4 regions of the Streptomyces sp. M41 genome follow, and region 4 is predicted to be linked to each of the others. Evidence: riboswitches for the same ligand, from Rfam matches in the RefSeq annotation. Region 4 holds a riboswitch; each other region holds the start of a gene.
The links. A riboswitch is a leader RNA that binds a small molecule or an ion and turns the genes downstream of it on or off. The one in region 4 is predicted to bind cyclic di-AMP.
Positions count from the first base shown of each region.

Region 1: another riboswitch for cyclic di-AMP. It lies ahead of ACHBTE_RS05110 (transglycosylase SLT domain-containing protein); the one in region 4 lies ahead of ACHBTE_RS11245 (C40 family peptidase).
Region 2: another riboswitch for cyclic di-AMP. It lies ahead of ACHBTE_RS03995 (M23 family metallopeptidase); the one in region 4 lies ahead of ACHBTE_RS11245 (C40 family peptidase).
Region 3: another riboswitch for cyclic di-AMP. It lies ahead of ACHBTE_RS10600 (NlpC/P60 family protein); the one in region 4 lies ahead of ACHBTE_RS11245 (C40 family peptidase).

Region 1 is NZ_JBIMKE010000003.1:152,935-157,143, reverse strand. Features, by position in the region: gene ACHBTE_RS05115 (polyprenyl synthetase family protein) at 1-738, opposite strand, end outside; cyclic di-AMP (ydaO/yuaA leader) riboswitch at 1,584-1,765, shown strand; gene ACHBTE_RS05110 (transglycosylase SLT domain-containing protein) at 1,771-2,505, shown strand; gene ACHBTE_RS05105 (HAD family hydrolase) at 2,602-3,432, opposite strand; gene ACHBTE_RS05100 (carboxymuconolactone decarboxylase family protein) at 3,589-4,050, opposite strand.
Region 2 is NZ_JBIMKE010000002.1:378,831-383,039, forward strand. Features, by position in the region: gene ACHBTE_RS03990 (GntR family transcriptional regulator) at 1-654, opposite strand, end outside; gene ACHBTE_RS03995 (M23 family metallopeptidase) at 846-1,631, opposite strand; cyclic di-AMP (ydaO/yuaA leader) riboswitch at 1,645-1,842, opposite strand; gene ACHBTE_RS04000 (M16 family metallopeptidase) at 2,057-3,445, opposite strand; gene ACHBTE_RS04005 (M16 family metallopeptidase) at 3,442-4,209, opposite strand, start outside.
Region 3 is NZ_JBIMKE010000006.1:97,541-101,749, forward strand. Features, by position in the region: gene paaB (1,2-phenylacetyl-CoA epoxidase subunit PaaB) at 1-148, opposite strand, end outside; gene paaA (1,2-phenylacetyl-CoA epoxidase subunit PaaA) at 145-1,122, opposite strand; cyclic di-AMP (ydaO/yuaA leader) riboswitch at 1,461-1,634, shown strand; gene ACHBTE_RS10600 (NlpC/P60 family protein) at 1,643-3,136, shown strand; gene ACHBTE_RS10605 (cytochrome P450) at 3,174-4,209, opposite strand, start outside.
Region 4 is NZ_JBIMKE010000006.1:247,642-251,850, reverse strand. Features, by position in the region: gene ACHBTE_RS11260 (ATP-binding protein) at 36-494, shown strand; gene ACHBTE_RS11255 (LysR family transcriptional regulator) at 499-1,422, opposite strand; gene ACHBTE_RS11250 (LysE family translocator) at 1,519-2,133, shown strand; gene ACHBTE_RS11245 (C40 family peptidase) at 2,187-2,660, opposite strand; cyclic di-AMP (ydaO/yuaA leader) riboswitch at 2,664-2,874, opposite strand; gene ACHBTE_RS11240 (hypothetical protein) at 3,213-3,521, opposite strand; gene ACHBTE_RS11235 (ATP-dependent Clp protease proteolytic subunit) at 3,530-4,165, opposite strand.

The DNA of each region.
Region 1 (4,209 bases), on a different contig from region 4:
GGTCGGGATGCCCTCCCGGAGATCCGTACCGGGCGTCTTCCCGGACTCGTGGGAGTCGCTCGCGATGTCCAGCACGTCGTCCGCCAGCTGGAAGGCGACCCCCAGGCGCTCCCCGTACTGGGTCAGCACGTCGACCACCGTCTCGTCGGTGCCCGACATCATCGCCCCGAACCGGCACGAGACCGCCACCAGCGACCCTGTCTTCCCGCTCAGCACATCCAGATAGTGCTCGACCGGATCCCGCCCGTCCTGCGGTCCCGCCGTCTCCAGGATCTGCCCGGTCACCAGCCGCTCGAACGCCTCGGCCTGCACCCGCACCGCCTCGGGACCGAGGTCGGCCAGGATGTGCGAGGCACGCGCGAACAGGAAATCCCCGGTCAGGACGGCGACGGAGTTCCCCCAGCGGGTGTTCGCACTCGCGACACCCCGACGTACGGCGGCCTCGTCCATCACGTCGTCGTGGTACAGCGTCGCCAGATGCGTCAGCTCCACCACCACCGCCGACGGCACGACCCCCGGCGCGTGCCGGTCCCCGAACTGGGCGGCGAGCATCACGAGCAGCGGCCGGAACCGCTTGCCCCCGGCCCGCACCAGGTGCTGGGCGGCCTCGGTGATGAAGGGGACCTCGCTCTTGGTGGCTTCGAGCAAACCCTCCTCGACAGCCGCCAATCCGGCCTGGACATCGGCTTCCAGAGCCTGGTCCCGCACGCTCAGCCCGAACGGCCCGACGACGGTCACGAGGGGTCTCCTGTCTGCTGGTGTCTACTGGCGGTTACACGGTTTGTCGATAGGTCGCTGCCATCACTCAAGTCAGCGTATCCGGTCACGTTTCGATCACCGATGCCGCCCACCCGTCCACCACGGGCGGTATCGGATCACGACCGGCAAGTTTTTGATCACCTGATACGGACGGACATCTATCCACTTATAGGTAAGTAGCACCCTGAGTCCTGATCCGGACGTGACCGCCCCGCCGGGATTCACCTTCATGCGCACCCGTTCACCCCTCCCCCTCGCCACCCTGCCGGGTGCCGTACCCCGCACCGGCACCCCCCGAGTACCCGCCGCGGGACATCCCACGGACGACCGCTATGACAACGACTGGAATCACGCCCGAGGTTCCGTCCACGCCCAACGCCCTCGAGCGCGAACCGAGCGCGGAATGAGCGCGAAGTAAGCGTGAAGTGCGCCAGGAAATATGGACGTTGAGGGATGAATCCCCCACCTGACCGCCCCGCTCGAAGACGACACGAAGAGGCCCAATTGCTGCCGACACGGGAAAAACGGACTCCATGAGCGGCCCATTACAGGCGAGTTGGATTCATTGCCCGATTTGCCGCTCTTGTGAATACCAGTGAGTTGGGTCACGCAGCCCCCTTCTCCCCCGCGACCGCGCCCACCCCCGCCTCCCCTTACGGCAAACGCAAGTTGAGGCTTGGCAACCGCAAAGGATCAAGCGCCTCATACGCACCCGACCATGGTCAACCCGCATGACAGGTGACTAGGGCACTTGTTCCGGACATGTGCTCTCGCATACGTTCCCGCTCAGTCGGGCGGACGCCTAATCCTGCCGCCGCCCGCGCCATCCACCTACGCCACTCACACACGCACGGCAGGAGCGGGGGACCCAGGTAAGTCGCCGGACCGGACGCCTTGATGGCACACCGGGCCGGCTAGGGGTGAAGTCGCACCGTCACACGGCGGCGCGGCCGGGCATCTCCCGCCCGAACCCGACAGCTCACCTCGCAGGCGCCGGAGAGGAACAGCGCCATGCCCCGAGGCAAACACCGCCGCCCCCGTACCAACCCGCTCACCCGACGTGTCGTGGCCGCCGGAACCGGCACCGCCGCTCTCGCGCTCCCCTTGCTGAGCGCGACCACCGCGACCGCCGCCGAGCCCGCCCAGGCCCCCACCGCGGCGAAGGTCGGATCCCTCAGCTACACCACCAAGAAGGGCGACACGCTCTACGGCATCGCGGACCGTTACGACGCCCAGGGCGGCTGGCGACAGCTCTACAAGGACAACCGCAAGGCCATCGGCGACGACCCGCGGCTGATCCACCCGGGCGTCGACCTGAAGGTCCGGGCCACGAAGACGGCCGCCACGAAGACGGCCGACAAGGCGGCCTCGCCTGCCAAGAAGTCCGGCGTCGCCCAGGCCACCCATGCCGCCGCGAAGACCTACCCCGACAACCTCGACGGCTGGATCCGCGAGGCCCTGGACATCATGGGGCAAAAGGGGATTCCCGGCTCCTATGAGGGCATTCACCGCAACATCCTGCGTGAGTCGTCGGGCAACCCGGCCGCCATCAACAACTGGGATTCCAACGCCGTGGCGGGCACCCCCTCCAAGGGGCTCCTCCAGGTCATCGACCCGACGTTCGCGGCCTACCACGTGCCGGGAACGGCGTACGACCCCTTCGACCCGGTCGCGAACATCACGGCCGCGTGCAACTACGCAGCCGCGCGCTACGGCTCGATCGACAACGTCAACGGTCCTTACTAGACCCCAGGGTCGTGCGCGGCCCTACCGAACCCGGGGGAACAGGGTCCGGTCCCGGCGGAGGCCGGACCCTGCGACCTACTGGACAAAGTCGGCGACCTACTGGGCGAAGTCGGCCAGGCTCCCCGCGAACAGTGCCTCGAGGACGACGGCGATGCCGTCGTCCTCGTTCGACAGGGTGATCTCGTCGGCGACCGCTTTGAGTTCGGGATGCGCGTTGGCCATCGCGACACCGTGAGCGGCCCAGTCGAACATGGGGATGTCATTGGGCATGTCACCGAAGGCGACGGTCTCGTGCGCGCCGAGGCCGAGATGGTCGGCGGCGAGCGCGAGACCGGTCGCCTTGGTGATGCCGCATGGCTGGAGTTCGACGGTCCCGGGGCCCGACATGGTGACGGTGGCGAGAGAGCCGACCACCGCCCGTGCCGTCGCCGCCAACTCGTCGTCCGACAGGACCGGATGGCGCAGCAGCACCTTGCTGATCGGCTCGCACCACAGGTCGTCGCGGTGCCTGACCCGTACGGCGGGCAGTGTCGGGTGGGGCATCAGGTACCCCGGTTCGATGAGCGTGAGCCCGTCCACACCGTCCTGGTCGACGGCCGCGTACACCTGACCCACCTCGGCCTCGATCTTGCCGAGCGCGGTTTCCGCCAACTCCCGGTCCAGGGTGATGGACCACAGCAGACGGTCCGCGCCCGCGTCGTACAACTGCGCCCCCTGCCCGCACACCGCGAGCCCCGTGCTGCCCATGACATCCAGGAGAGGCCGCACTCTGGGCGCCGGCCGTCCCGTCACCACGAGGTGCTGGGCACCGGCCGCCACCGCCAGCGCGAGCGCGTCGATGGACCGGTCCGAGAGCGTGTCGTCGCCTCGGAGCAGGGTCCCGTCGAGGTCAGTGGCGATGAGTGAATATGCGATAGGTGCGGCCATGATCAGAGAATACGGACAGGACGCCCCATCGACTCGACGTGAACCGGACGGCTGCTGTGTTCACATGTGTTGACACCTGTTCCGGTTGCGCCGCCGCTCACCGTTTCATTTCCGGTTCCGTTCCGCCCTGACAACTTCCGCCCCCTTGTTGCTATTTCACCCCCAAGTGGTGCCCGCGGGCTCCTTGATGGTGGTGTTGATGCGGTTGAACATGTTGGTGACGGAGACGGTGAGAATCAGTGCCGACAGCTCCTTCTCGTCGAAGTGGTCGGCCACTTCGTCCCACAGCTCCTCCGGCACCGACTCGTGCGAACGGTCCGCGAGCCTCGTCATCGCCTCGGTCAGCCGCAGTGCGGCCCGCTCCGCGTCGGTGAACCAGGGCGCCTCCCGCCACGCCGAGACGGAGTCGATCCGTTCGGCGCTCGTCCCCGCCTTGCGCAGATTGGTCGTGTGGCCGTGCACACAGGCGCCGCACCCGTTGATCTGACTCGCGCGCAGCCCGACGATCTCGGCCACCTCCTGGGACAGACCGCTCTCGCCGATCGCCTGGAAGAGGGTGCCGATCCCCTTGAGCGCCTGGGGAAGGACGTACGCCGGGTTGGTCATCCGTGCCTGCATGGTGCTGCCTCCGATGTCGGTGGAGTCACTGTCACTGCACTGACGGATGTCGGACCGTGGTTGTGACCGATCGGCCGAGAAAATTCTCGCCGCGCGGCGCCGTAGGCGGCCGACCTGGCGATTCACCGACCCACGACGCGAAAATTGGCACTGCCCAAG
Region 2 (4,209 bases), on a different contig from region 4:
CCTCACACGCTCCCTGCGCTCCACGGCGGAGCCGGAGCGCAGCCGGTGCGCGGAGGTCGCGCGCTCGGTGTGCAGCGCCGTGAGCGCCCGGGCGCGCTCACCGTCGCCGCGCGCCACCGCGTCCACGATCGCGCCGTGCTCGGTCCAGCAGGCCATGGGGTCGACGGGCGGCTCCACCGTGTACATCCAGGCGATCTTGTGGCGCAGCTGGGTCAGCATCGAGGTCAGGGCAGGGCTGCCGGACGCCTGGGCCAGCGTCTCGTGGAACCAACCGCCCAGGGAGCGCAGATCCTCGCTGTTCCCCCTCCTGGCACGCTCCTGGCCCAACCTGACCAGGCCGCGCAGCACCTTGAGGTGGGCTTCGGTGCGCCGCTGAGCCGCCCGGGAGGCGCCGAGGGGTTCCAGGAGGGTGCGCATCTCCAGCAGGTCGGCGGCCTCCTGCTCGGTCGGTTCGGCGACGCACGCGCCCGCGTGGCGCCGGGTCACCACGAAACCCTCCGCCTCCAGGGTGCGCAGGGCCTCCCGCACAGGGACGCGCGAGACGCCGTAGCGGCGTGCGAGAAGTTCCTCGGTGAGGCGGCTGCCGCGCTCATGGACACCGGCGACGATATCGTCCCGGATCGCGGTGCATACCGAGTGCGCCGGAATACGCATGACCGACCTCCGCTTTAATCCCCGTGCAACGTCGACGAATGACGTGTGTTGGGTGACTCTATGGCAACGGGCCGGAATTTCCGACGGCGGGCCGGAATCCATGGATATTTTTTGGACAGCCGAACATCCCCGCGAACGCCGAAAGCCCCGGCTCGGTGAGCCGGGGCTTTCGGGCAGACGTGGAGGAACCGTCAGAGGCTCACGCCGTGCGAGCGGAGGTAGGCGACGGGGTCGATGTCGGAGCCGTACTCCGCGGTGGTGCGGGCCTCGAAGTGCAGGTGCGGTCCGGTGACATTGCCGGTGGCGCCGGACAGGCCGATCTGCTGGCCGGGGGTGACCGTCTGGCCGACCGAGACGCCGATGGACGACAGATGGCCGTACTGGGTGTACGTACCGTCGTTCATCTTGATCACGACGTTGTTGCCGTAGGCCCCGCCCCAGCCGGCCTCCACGACGGTGCCGGCACCGACCGAGTGCACAGACGTGCCGCTGCCGGCGTGGAAGTCGACGCCGGTGTGACTGCCGGAGGACCAGACGGCGCCGCCGGCCTTGTAGCCGGTGGAGACGTACGAGCCGGAGATCGGGGCGACGTAGGACAGCAGACGCTTGCGCTCGGCCTCGCGCGCGGCGCGCTCCTTGGCCTCGCGCTCCTTCTTGGCCTTCTCGGCCGCCTTCTTACGGGCGGCCTCCTGGGCGGCCTTCTTCGCGGCGGCGGCCTCCTCGGCCGCCTGCTCCTGCGCGTCGGCCTGGGCGTCGATCTGCTCGGCGATCGAGTTGTCGACGGTGATGACCGGGATGAGGCCGGTCTGCTCCGCGGCGGGCTCGGCGGCGAGCGCCGGGGCGGCCAGGGTGCCCATCACGCCGGTGGCGGTGAGAGCGGCGACGCCGGCCGCACGGGCCGTGGTGCGCTCGAACCGGCCGGGCTTACGGTGCTTCCCGCTGGGGCGGTTCTTCCCCGTGGCGCAGGTGAACGCCATGTAGTGGCTGATCCTTTCCTTCCTTCTCGCCTACCGGGTTAGCTGACGGGTTCGGAGCAGGAAGGTCTCCTACGGACCCCCTCGCGATCTCGCGCGGGCGTCCGATTCACCCCAGGGACTACTGGGCCCCTGCAGCCGCGATAGCGGCGGCAGGAGGTGGGTCCCCGGCTCCCCTGGCTCGCGCCGTACGGGGACTCGGCGATGACTGTCCGGTGCCGCGGGCGCGGCGCACTGCCTGACGGACAGCCCGGAAGACGCTAAACGGGGCCACTTTCAATCCCCAAACGCATCGCGGCTTTTGTAGCGCATCCCACAGGGCAGACAGGCAACCTCTCCCTCAATTCGGGCATAAAGGGGCCCCGGTGACTCGGCGGTCTCCGGGGCCCCTCACGCGCGCGTGCCGTCGTCCGGCACTGCCGGTACCTCTACTCGGCCGCCACGACGGTGACTTCACCGATTCCGAGGGCCTCGACGGGCTCCCGGATCTCGGCCGCGTCACCGACGAGGATCGTGACCAGGCGGTCCACCGGGAAGGCGCTCACGGCCGCGGCGGTGGCCTCGACGGTGCCGGTCGACGCGAGCCGCTGGTACAGCTTCCCCTGGAAGTCGTCCGGCAGATGCTGCTCGACCTGGTCGGCCAGCGTGCTCGCCACGGCGGCGGCCGTCTCGTACTTCAGCGGCGCCACCCCGACGAGGTTCTGAACGGCGAAGTCCCGCTCGGCGTCGGTGAGCCCCTCGCCGGCGACCCCGCGCAGGACCTTCCACAGGTCGTCCAGCGCCGGACCGGTGTTCGGGGTGTCGACGGAGCCGCTGATGGCGAGCATCGCCGCGCCCGTGCCGTCCGGGGCGGAGCGCAGGACCTGGGCGAAGGCGCGCACGCCGTAGGTGTAGCCCTTCTCCTCGCGCAGGACCTTGTCCAGACGGGAGGTGAGGGTGCCGCCCAGGCAGTACGTGCCGAGCACCTGCGCCGGCCACACGCGGTCGTGCCGGTCGGGACCGAGACGGCCGATCAGCAGCTGTGTCTGCACGGCGCCGGGCCGGTCCACGATCACGACGCGCCCGGCGTCGTCGGCGGTCACCGGCGGAACGGGCCGCGGCTCGGCCGCGGAGCCGGTCCACGCGCCGAGGGTGTCGCCGAGCAGGCCGTCGAGGTCGACCCCGGTGAGGTCGCCGACGACCACGACGGTGGAGGTGGCGGGCCGCACATGCCGCTCGTAGAAGGCGCGTACGGCGGCGGAGTCGATGCCCGCGACCGTGTCCTCGGTGCCCTGGCGCGGACGCGACATGCGCGAGGTCGCCGGGAACAGCTCCTTGGCGAGCTCCTTGGCGGCGCGACGGGAGGGGTTGGCCAGCTCGTGCGGGATCTCGTCGAGCCGGTTGCGCACCAGACGCTCGACCTCGGCGTCGGCGAACGCGGGCGCCCTGAGGGCGTCGGCGAGCAGGTCGAGGGCCTTGGGCAGCCGGGAGACGGGCACCTCGAGGCTGACGCGGACGCCGGGGTGGTCGGCGTAGGCGTCGAGCGTGGCGCCGCAGCGCTCCAGCTCGGCGGCGAACTCCTCGGCGGTGTGCTTGTCGGTGCCTTCGGAAAGGGCGCGCGCCATGATCGTGGCGATGCCGTCGAGGCCCTTCGGCTCCGCGTCCAGGGGCGTGTCCAGAAGCACCTCGACGGCGACGACCTGCTGGCCGGGGCGGTGGCAGCGCAGGACCGTCAGGCCGTTGTCCAGCTCACCGCGCTCGGGGGCCGGGAACGCCCAGGGCCGCGCCTCGCCGGCCTGGGGCTGCGGGTGGAACTCCATGCTGGCGAGCTCGGTCACTGCGCCGACTCCTCGTTCTCGTCGGTGGTCCCGGCGGGGGCGGCCCCGTCGGCGGCGGCTTCCAGGTCCTCGGCCTCGCCGGCGACCGGCTCGTACACCAGCACGGCACGGTTGTCGGGGCGCAGGCGGGCCTTGGCGACCGCCTGGACCTCCTCGGCGGTGACCTCCAGGACGCGCTGCACGGCGGTGAACGCGAGCTGCGGGTCGCCGAACAGGACGGCGTAGCGGCACAGTTCGTCGGCGCGGCCGGCGACCGTGCCGAGGCGGTCCAGCCACTCGCGCTCCAGCTGGGCCTGGGCGCGCTCCATCTCCTCGGCGGTGGGGCCCTCCGCGGCGAAGCGGGCGAGCTCCTCGTCGACCGCCGCCTCGATGACGGGCACCTCGACGTCGCCGGAGGTCTTCACGTCCAGCCAGCCCAGGGAGGGTGCGCCGGCCAGGCGCAGCAGGCCGAAGCCGGCCGCCACGGCCGTACGGTCGCGCCGGACGAGCCGGTTGTACAGGCGGGAGGACTCGCCGCCGCCGAGGACGGTCAGCGCGAGGTCGGCCGCGTCGCACTCGCGCGTGCCGTCATGCGGGAGGCGGTAGGCGGCCATCATCGCGCGCGCGGGGACGTTCTCCTCGACGACCTCGCGCAGCTGCTCGCCGATGATCTCGGGCAGCGAACCGTCACGCGGCGCGGGCTTCCCGTCGTGGGACGCGATGGAGCCGAAGTACTTCTCGACCCAGGCGAGCGTCTGCTCCGGGTCGATGTCGCCGACGATCGT
Region 3 (4,209 bases), 150 kb from region 4:
GCGCGTGGGTGAGCGCCATCCGGTCGTCGGCGGCGTGCAGCGAGCCCACATGGACGTGGTTGAGTCCGCGCTTGCCGCGTACGAACACCTCGTACAGCGGCCAGTCCCGCTTCTCGGACGGCTTCTCGGACGGCTTCTCGGAGGTCATGCCACCGCTCCCTTCGTCGCGCGGGCGGCCTGCTTGGCCGCGTGGGCGGTGGCCGCCTCCCGCACCCAGGCGCCTTCTTCGTGGGCGCTTCTGCGCCGGTCCATCCGCTGGGCGTTGCACGGGCCGTCGCCCTTGATGACCCGCATCAGCTCGTCCCAGTCGGGGGTGCCGAAGTCGTGGTGGCCACGCTCGGCGTTCCAGCGCAGTTCGGGGTCGGGCAGGGTGACGCCGAGCTTCTCGGCCTGCGGGACGGTCATGTCGACGAAGCGCTGACGCAGTTCGTCGTTGCTGTGCCGCTTGATCTTCCAGGCCATCGACTGCGCGGAGTTGGGCGAGGCGTCGTCGGGCGGGCCGAACATCATCAGCGAGGGCCACCACCAGCGGTTCACGGCGTCCTGCACCATCTCGCGCTGGGCGTCGGTGCCGCGCATCATCGTCATCAGCAGTTCGTAGCCCTGTCGCTGGTGGAAGGACTCCTCCTTGCAGATCCGCACCATCGCGCGCGCGTACGGCCCGTAGGAGCTGCGGCACAGCGGCACCTGGTTGCAGATCGCGGCGCCGTCCACGAACCAGCCGATCACGCCGACGTCGGCGAAGCTCAGCGTCGGGTAGTTGAAGATCGACGAGTACTTCTGGCGGCCCTCGACGAGGCGGTTCGTCAGCTCCGCGCGGTCGGTGCCCAGGGTCTCCGCCGCCGAGTACAGATAGAGGCCGTGGCCTGCCTCGTCCTGGACCTTGGCGAACAGGATCGCCTTGCGGCGCAGGGACGGCGCCTTGGTGATCCACTCACCCTCGGGTTGCATGCCGATGATCTCCGAGTGGGCGTGCTGAGCGATCTGCCTGATCAGCGTCCTGCGGTAGCCCTCGGGCATCCAGTCGCGCGGCTCGATGCGCTGGTCGCGCGAGATCGTCGCGTCGAAGTGCTGCTGGAGCGGCTCCTCGGGGGGCGCCTCGGCGGAGTGTGCAGTCGTCATCGAATCCCGCTTCCCAACCGACCATTCGTTCGGTATCCAGTGTGACTGGTTTCCGTCGGCGGAGCAAGACCCTTCGAGGGCGCGAAACCGGCCCGCACGGCATCACCTACCGCCCGATCGAGCGGAGCGGCCCTCGATCACTACGATCCGCGGCGATCACTACGATCCGTGGCGGAACCGAAGCAGCGCGCAGCGAAACCGGTGGTCCACGCACCGCCGGCGTCGAAGGTCACAAAAACGTATCGGACATTTCACACGTCAATCTTCACGTGAGGCACACAAGTTCGTTAGGTTACGGCTCAGGCCGCACGAAGATCTCCGGCGAACCCCGCCGGGACGTGCGCCCTCCGCCGAGTCCGGTGCGTCCAGATGGGCCGCTGGAGCCGGGGACCCAACCGAGCTTGTGGTGAATCGGCCCAACTCCCCTTCGGGGCAGGGCCGTAGGGCACACCTTCCGGAAACCGCCGCCCGAACCCGTCAGCTGACCCGGTAGGCGGAGCACGGAAGGAGTACGTCGCCCATGGCGCCGGAACGCACCGCGCGTCCGGGGGCTTTGAGCCTGCCCGGCAAGCGCAATTCCGCACTCGCATCGGCGGCCCTCACCTCTGTGGCCCTGCTCGGTCAGACGGCCAACGCCGCGGCTTCCCCCGGCGACGAGGCACCGAGTCGCGAGGAGGTGAGCCGACGGGTCAGCTCCCTGTACGACCAGGCCGAGTCCGACACGGGCACCTACAACGCCACGCGCGCGGCGGCGAAGGGACCTCGGGCGCGCGCCGACCGGCCGGCCGACGCCGGACACAGGCCGGGCGCCTCGGCTCGGGACGCCGAGAGCGGGCGCGGCGCTCCCGCGGTCGACAGCGTCGCCCGGCAGTGGTTCGAGGCCGCCCGCGCGAAGTTGGGTCCCACGGTCGCGGCGGCCCTGACGGGCGACAGGACGCCGGACCGTCCGAGGGGGACCCGGTCGGCCCGCCCGGCCGAGCGCACGGCGCCGGACCTCACCGACCTCGCACTGCCCTCGCCCGGCCGCCCTGCCCTGGAGCTGCCCGCGGCGCCGATCGCGGAGTTGACGGCGGGCCCCATCGCCGCGCCGGCCCTGCCCGCCCCGGCGGCCGAGAGCCAGCAGTCCACACTGAAGGCGTCCAAGGAACAGAACCAGCGCAAGATCGAGCGTGCCCGCGCCCTGCTGTCCGCGTACACGACGCAGCAGGTCACAGCACCGGCGGAGCTGGATCCGCTGACGGCACCGATATCGACGACGGACACCTGGGACTCCGTCCCGGCGCTGCCCATGGACACACGGGCCGTCGCCCCATCCCTGCCCGAGGACACATGGGGCACCACGCCGGCCCCGCCCGAGGACACATGGGGGGCGACACCAGCCCTGCCCACCGGCACATGGGACACCACACCAGCCCTGCCCACCGGCACATGGGACACCACACCAGCCCTCCCCACCGGCACATGGGACACCACCACATCCGCACCGGTCGCCGACGACACGTGGACCACCCCACAGGCCCCGGACACCGGTACATGGAGCACGGCACAGAACCCGGGCGACGCCCCCGGCGACGGGGCCGTCGCCCCCGCACCCGAATCCTGGGCCTCCACCCCAGCGTCAGACCCCGCACCCGCACCGGCCCTGACACCCGCTCCCGAGGACACCCGAGCGACCCGAGCCCTCGACTTCGCCCGAGCCCAACTGGGCAAGCCCTGTGTCTGGGGCACCACCGGGCCGGACGCGTACGACGCTGCCGGTCTGACCAGGGCCGCCTGGAGGTCGGCGGGGATCACACTCCCCCGCAGCCCGCAGGAGCAGGCGACCGCGGGACGAGGCATCGCCGTCACCGCCGCCGAGCCCGGTGACCTGGTCCTCTTCCACTCGGCCCACGTCGGCATCTACTCCGGTGACGGCATGATGATCCACGCCCCCGGCCCCGGATCGGTCATCCGTGAGGAGTCGATCCACTACGCCGGTGAGTCGGCGATCCACAGCATCGTACGACCGGTCTGATCCGCCTGAGCCGGGCGGGCCGAGGAAGATCGGGCGTTCAGGCGGCCTTCAGCGCGAGCGGCAGGGTGCCGAGGCCGCTGAGGAAGTTGGAGTAGACGGGCTTGGCGGGGCCGGTCTGCTCCATCTGGGCCACCAGGTCCCGCAACCCGGCCAGTACGGCGCCGATCTCCGCTCTGGCCAGGTAGGCGCCGAGGCAGAAGTGGGGGCCGTAGGCGAAGGTGACGTGTTTGTTGGGGGTGCGGTCCAGGCGCAGCTCACCAGGCGCGTCGAAGATCCGTTCGTCGCGGTTGGCGGAGGCGTTCCAGACGGTGACGAGGTCCCCGGCAGCGATCGGCCGGCCGGCGATCTCGGTGTCGGTCGTCGCGGTGCGGCCGGCGTGCAGGGCGGGGGTCGTCCAGCGCAGGATCTCCTCGACGGCGGTGTCGATCGCGGCGTCGCCCCGCTTGAGGGCCTGCCATTGCCCGGGGTGTTCCAGCAGGGCGAGGGCGGCGCCCACCATGGACAGGCGGGCGGTCTCGTCGCCGCCGAGGATCAGGCTGTAGCAGTTGAGCATGATCTCGTCGTCGTCGAGCGGCAGCCCGCCCACCTCGCTGCCCGCGAGCAGCGCGATGACGTCCGCGTGGGGGCTGTCACGCCGGTCGCGGGCGAGTCCCGCGAAGTAGAGCAGGATCTCGTTCTTGGCGATCCACGCGTCCAGCGGCGTACTGTCGGCGTCGTGCGAGCCGAGTGCCGAGGAGGTCAGGCTCAGTACATGGGCCCGGTCGCCGTCGGGTACGCCCAGCAGATCGCAGATGGCGGCGAGCGGGACACCGGCTGCCACGTCGGCGGCGAAGTCGCACGTGCCCTTGTCCAGCGCGTCGCGCAGCAGCCGGTCGACCGTGCGCCGCACGCTCGCCACGATCGGCTCCAGCGCCCGGGGCGAGAACGCGGACATCAGCACCCGGCGCAGCCCGGTGTGCTTGGCGCCGTCGGTGGTGGGGAGCATCCGGCCGGCCGCGGAGTCGCCGCCGGCGAGGAGGGTCTCCAGGAAATTGCCGCCCTCGGAGGTGAAGCGTGCGCTGTCCCGGTAGACG
Region 4 (4,209 bases):
GGACTGCGGTCCCGTGGGAAAGGGACGACGTCGCCATGGCAGATCACCTGGAAGCATCCGTCACTCTGCCGAGCGATCCCGCCTCGGTCTCCGCGGCCCGGAGCTACGTGGTCACCACCCTCGCCGAGTGGGGACTGCCACCGGACACCGAAGCCGCCGACACCATCCGGCTGATCGTCTCCGAACTCGCCACCAACGCCGTACAGCACACGCTCGGTCAGTCACCCACCTTCAGGGTGGACATCGAGCTCGACCGTGACGAACACCTGCGCATCGGCGTGACCGACAGCCATCCGCGCTTCCCCAAGCGACTGCCGGCCGCCGTCCAGCAGGACAACGGCCGGGGTCTGGTCATCATCCGCTGGCTCACCGCGGAGTGCGGCGGCAAGCTGCGGGTGCGGCCCACCCGTGAGGGCGGCAAGACCGTCTCCATCGAACTGCCGTGGACCGTCCCCACGGCGCCGGTGCCGGCGGCGGGACAGCAGGAGCCCTGACCCCTCACGGCGGCGACGGCTGTCCGGCGCGCCCGAACGTGCCGCGCAGCAGGGCCCGGAAGGCGTCCGCGGCCGGCGCCGCCTCGTCGCTGCGAAAAGCGACCGAGATCGTACGGCGCAGCCCTCCGCCCTCCAGCGCCCGCACCCCGACCGGAGTGACCGACGTGCGCGCCACCATCTCCGGCACGACCGCCACCCCGAGCCCCGCACTGGCCAGCGCGCACACCAGCAGGTACCCCGGCGTCGGAACCAGTACCGAAGGGGTGGCCCCGGCCCGCGCCAGCACCGCTTCCACCTCCCGCCGGGCCGGAGCGTCCGGCGCCATGCTGATCAGCGGCTGCCCGGCGAGCTCGGTCAGCGGCAGCCGAGCGGTCCCGCTGGTGAGGGCATGGCCCGGAGCGGACACCAGGACCAGCTCCTCCACGAGGATCGGTTCGAGGCCGACGGACGAGGGCAGCGGGACCGGCGAGCCCGGCTCGTAGGCGTGGGTGAGCGCCAGATCGACCTCACCGGCCGCCACGGCGGTGACACCGGCCGACGGTTCGTAGTCGGCGACGGTCAGCTCCACGTCCGGATGCGCCCGGCGGAAGGCGCTGAGAGCCGGGGGCAGCAGATGGATACCGGCGGTCTGGAAGGTGCCCAGACGCAGGGTCCCGCCCGACAGGCCGGTCAGCCGGGCCAGTTCGTGCCGCGCCCGCTCCAGCTCGTCGAGCACCCGGCGGGCCCGGGCCACCAGCAGCTCGCCCGCACCGGTGAGGCGGGCCCCGCGATGGTGTCGTACCAGCAGGGCGGTGCCCGCCTCGCGCTCCAGTTTGGCCAGCTGCTGGGAGAGCGCGGGCGTGGTGTAGCCGAGCCGTTCGGCCGCCCGGGTGATCGAACCCGCCTCCGCTACCGCCACCAGGGCGGCCAGACGGGTCGGGTCGTACATGGAGGCTCCCGTCTGCCACTGCCTTAACCAATGCTTTAGGCGAGCGCAGCATATTGGAAATACCTGCTGAAGGCTGCCGTCAGGCACCCTGACGGCATGGACGCACAGCTCATCGCCTTCACCGGCGTCTCCGCCGGCCTGGTCGCCATGCCGGGAGCCGACTTCACCGTCGTCGTACGCAACGCTCTCGTCTCCCGCCGGGCCGGTGTCGCCTGTGCGCTGGGGATCGGGGCCGGGCTGCTCATCCACGTGACGCTCGCGGTGGTCGGGGTCGCCGCGGTCCTGGCCGCCGTGCCGGCACTGTTCCGGGCGCTCCAGGTGGTCGGGGGCCTCTATGTGCTGTACCTGGGCGTCCAGACGCTGCGTGGGGGGCCCGGCGAGCCGGCCGAGGGGCGCGAGGAGTCCACCGCCCGGCCGCTGCGGCAGGGCTTCGTGACCAACGCCCTCAACCCGAAGGCGTCCCTCACCTTCCTCAGTGTGCTGCCGCAGTTCGTGCCCGCGGGCTCGCCGGCGCTGCCCCGGACGCTGCTGCTGGCCCTGATCGTGCTCGCGATCGCGCTGGTGTGGTTCCAGGTCGTCGCTCTGCTGGTGGACCGGCTGGGCAGATGGCTGCGCAGGCCGCGGGCAGCCCGGGCGGTCACGGTCGGCACGGGCGCCGCGCTGACGGTATTCGGTCTGGCGCTTCTCGCGGGGCCGCTGTCGGCCCTGTGAAGCCCCGGGGGCGGTGACGGCGTGTCAGGCCGCCCTCACCGCCCCCGGGAAGGTCACCTCACCCGGCCGTACCAGACGCTCCTGGTCCAGATCTTCTGCAGCCTCACCACGTCCCCGCTCTTCGGGGAGTGCCAGATCTTTCCCTTCCCGGCGTAGATGCCGACGTGGTAGACGTACGACCCCGAGTGGAAGAACACCAGGTCTCCGGCCTTGCGGTTCTGGGCGGAGATGTGGCGGGTCTTGTTGTACTGCTGAGCCGCCGTCCGGGGCAGCTTCTTGCCCGCCTTCTTGTACGAGTACAGCGTGAGCCCGGAGCAGTCGAACCTGCTCGGCCCGGTGGCGCCCCACTTGTACGGGGCCCCCTTCTTGGAGGCCGCGACCTTCAGTGCCTTCGTCGCCGGCGTCGCGGCTTCGGCCTCGGTGGCGAAGCCGGGGGCGACCACGGTGCCGCCCACTGCGACGAGCGTGAGGGCCGAGGCCGTACCGGCCCGGGCCATGAGCGACGGGACACGATTGAGCGCAGTCATGCGCAACCCTTCGTCAGCCGCCTGTGAAGGATGACCTGTCGGATTCGGGCTGGCGAAGTTGCCCGGCCGCGTTGCCGCGGCTTCACCCCAAGGGCTGCTCGGTTCGAACGAACGTCCGCTCCGGCGGCCCGTCTTGCTCGGGTCCTCCACTCCTGCCGATCCACTCCTGTCGACCGGTCATCCGGGCGGCGGCAGGACTCGGCGTCCGCCCGGACCGCCCCGCCGCTGTGGCGGGGGCTTGTCGTCAGACAGGGATCTTGACGCACGGATGAACGAAAAACCCAACGGAACCGGGGATTTGTGGTGTTACTCACCACTCACCCGTTCGGGTGGACACCCTTGTGTTCGAGCAGATGTCCAGATACCCGAGGAGCCTCGGACCAGGCACGAAGCACCCAATTCCGCCTTGCGTCGATGGCTGTTGCGCAACATCGAGGGGCGCGCAAAAGGAGACACGGCTACGCCGAACGGGGGTACGCCGTTTGGTGCGTTTCGACGCCGATCCGGACGGCTCGGCATGCCGAGCCGTCCGGATCCGGTCTGTACGCGTCGTCAAGTGTCGGAGCGCGGCGGCACCGTGACACGAGCCGTGCGGCGTTCTCCGTCCAGCACGCGCAGCGCGCGCGCCAGCGTGGGGGCGTGCAGCTCCGTCTCGCCTCGCTGGTGCATCAGCGCCAGCGCGTCCCGCAGCGCGGCGGCCTTGGCCACCAGCGCCTGGGCGGCGCGCAGTCCGCGGTAGGTGTCGCCGTGCTGCGCCGGGTTGATCCGGCCGAGCAGGTCCACCACCTCGAGATAACGGTCGATCAACTCGCCCTCGGCCCGCGTCAGTGCGGGAAGGGGCGGCAACTCGGGTGGGAGCACCGGCCGGATCACCTCCCCGTGGGCGGGGCGAGGGTCGCCTTGCGGCTGGGGATGATCCGGTCCACCAGCCCGTACTCCAGCGCCTCCTGGGCGTCAAGGATCTTGTCCCGCTCGATGTCCGCGGCCACCTGCGCACGGCTGCGCCCGGTGTGCTGGGCGAGCATCTCCTCCAGCCGGGTCCGAATGCGCGTCAGTTCGTCGGCCTGGATGGCCAGATCGCTCGCCTGCCCCTGCACCGGCTCGGGCAACGCCGGCTGATGGATCACCACACGCGCTCCCGGCAGGGCGAACCGCTTGCCCGGGGTGCCCGCCGCCAGCAGCACGGCGCTCGCCGAGCCGGCCTGGCCCAGGCAGATCGTCTCCACGTCACAGGCGACGAACTGCATCGTGTCGTAGATCGCCGACATGGCGCTGAACGAGCCGCCCGGCGAATTGATGTACAGCGAGATGTCCTGGTCGGGATTGCTGTGCTCCAGGTACATGAACTGGGCCATCACGTCGTTCGCCGAGATGTCGTCGATCCGCGTGCCGAGGAAGACGATCCGCTCCTCCAGCAGCTTCGAGTACGGGTCCTGGGTCTTGGTACCCGAACTGGTGCGCTCGGTGAACTCGGGCAGTACATAGCGGGCGGACGGGCGGGTCATGGCTCACGCTCCCTTGCCGGGGTGCCTATGAAAAATGTACAGGA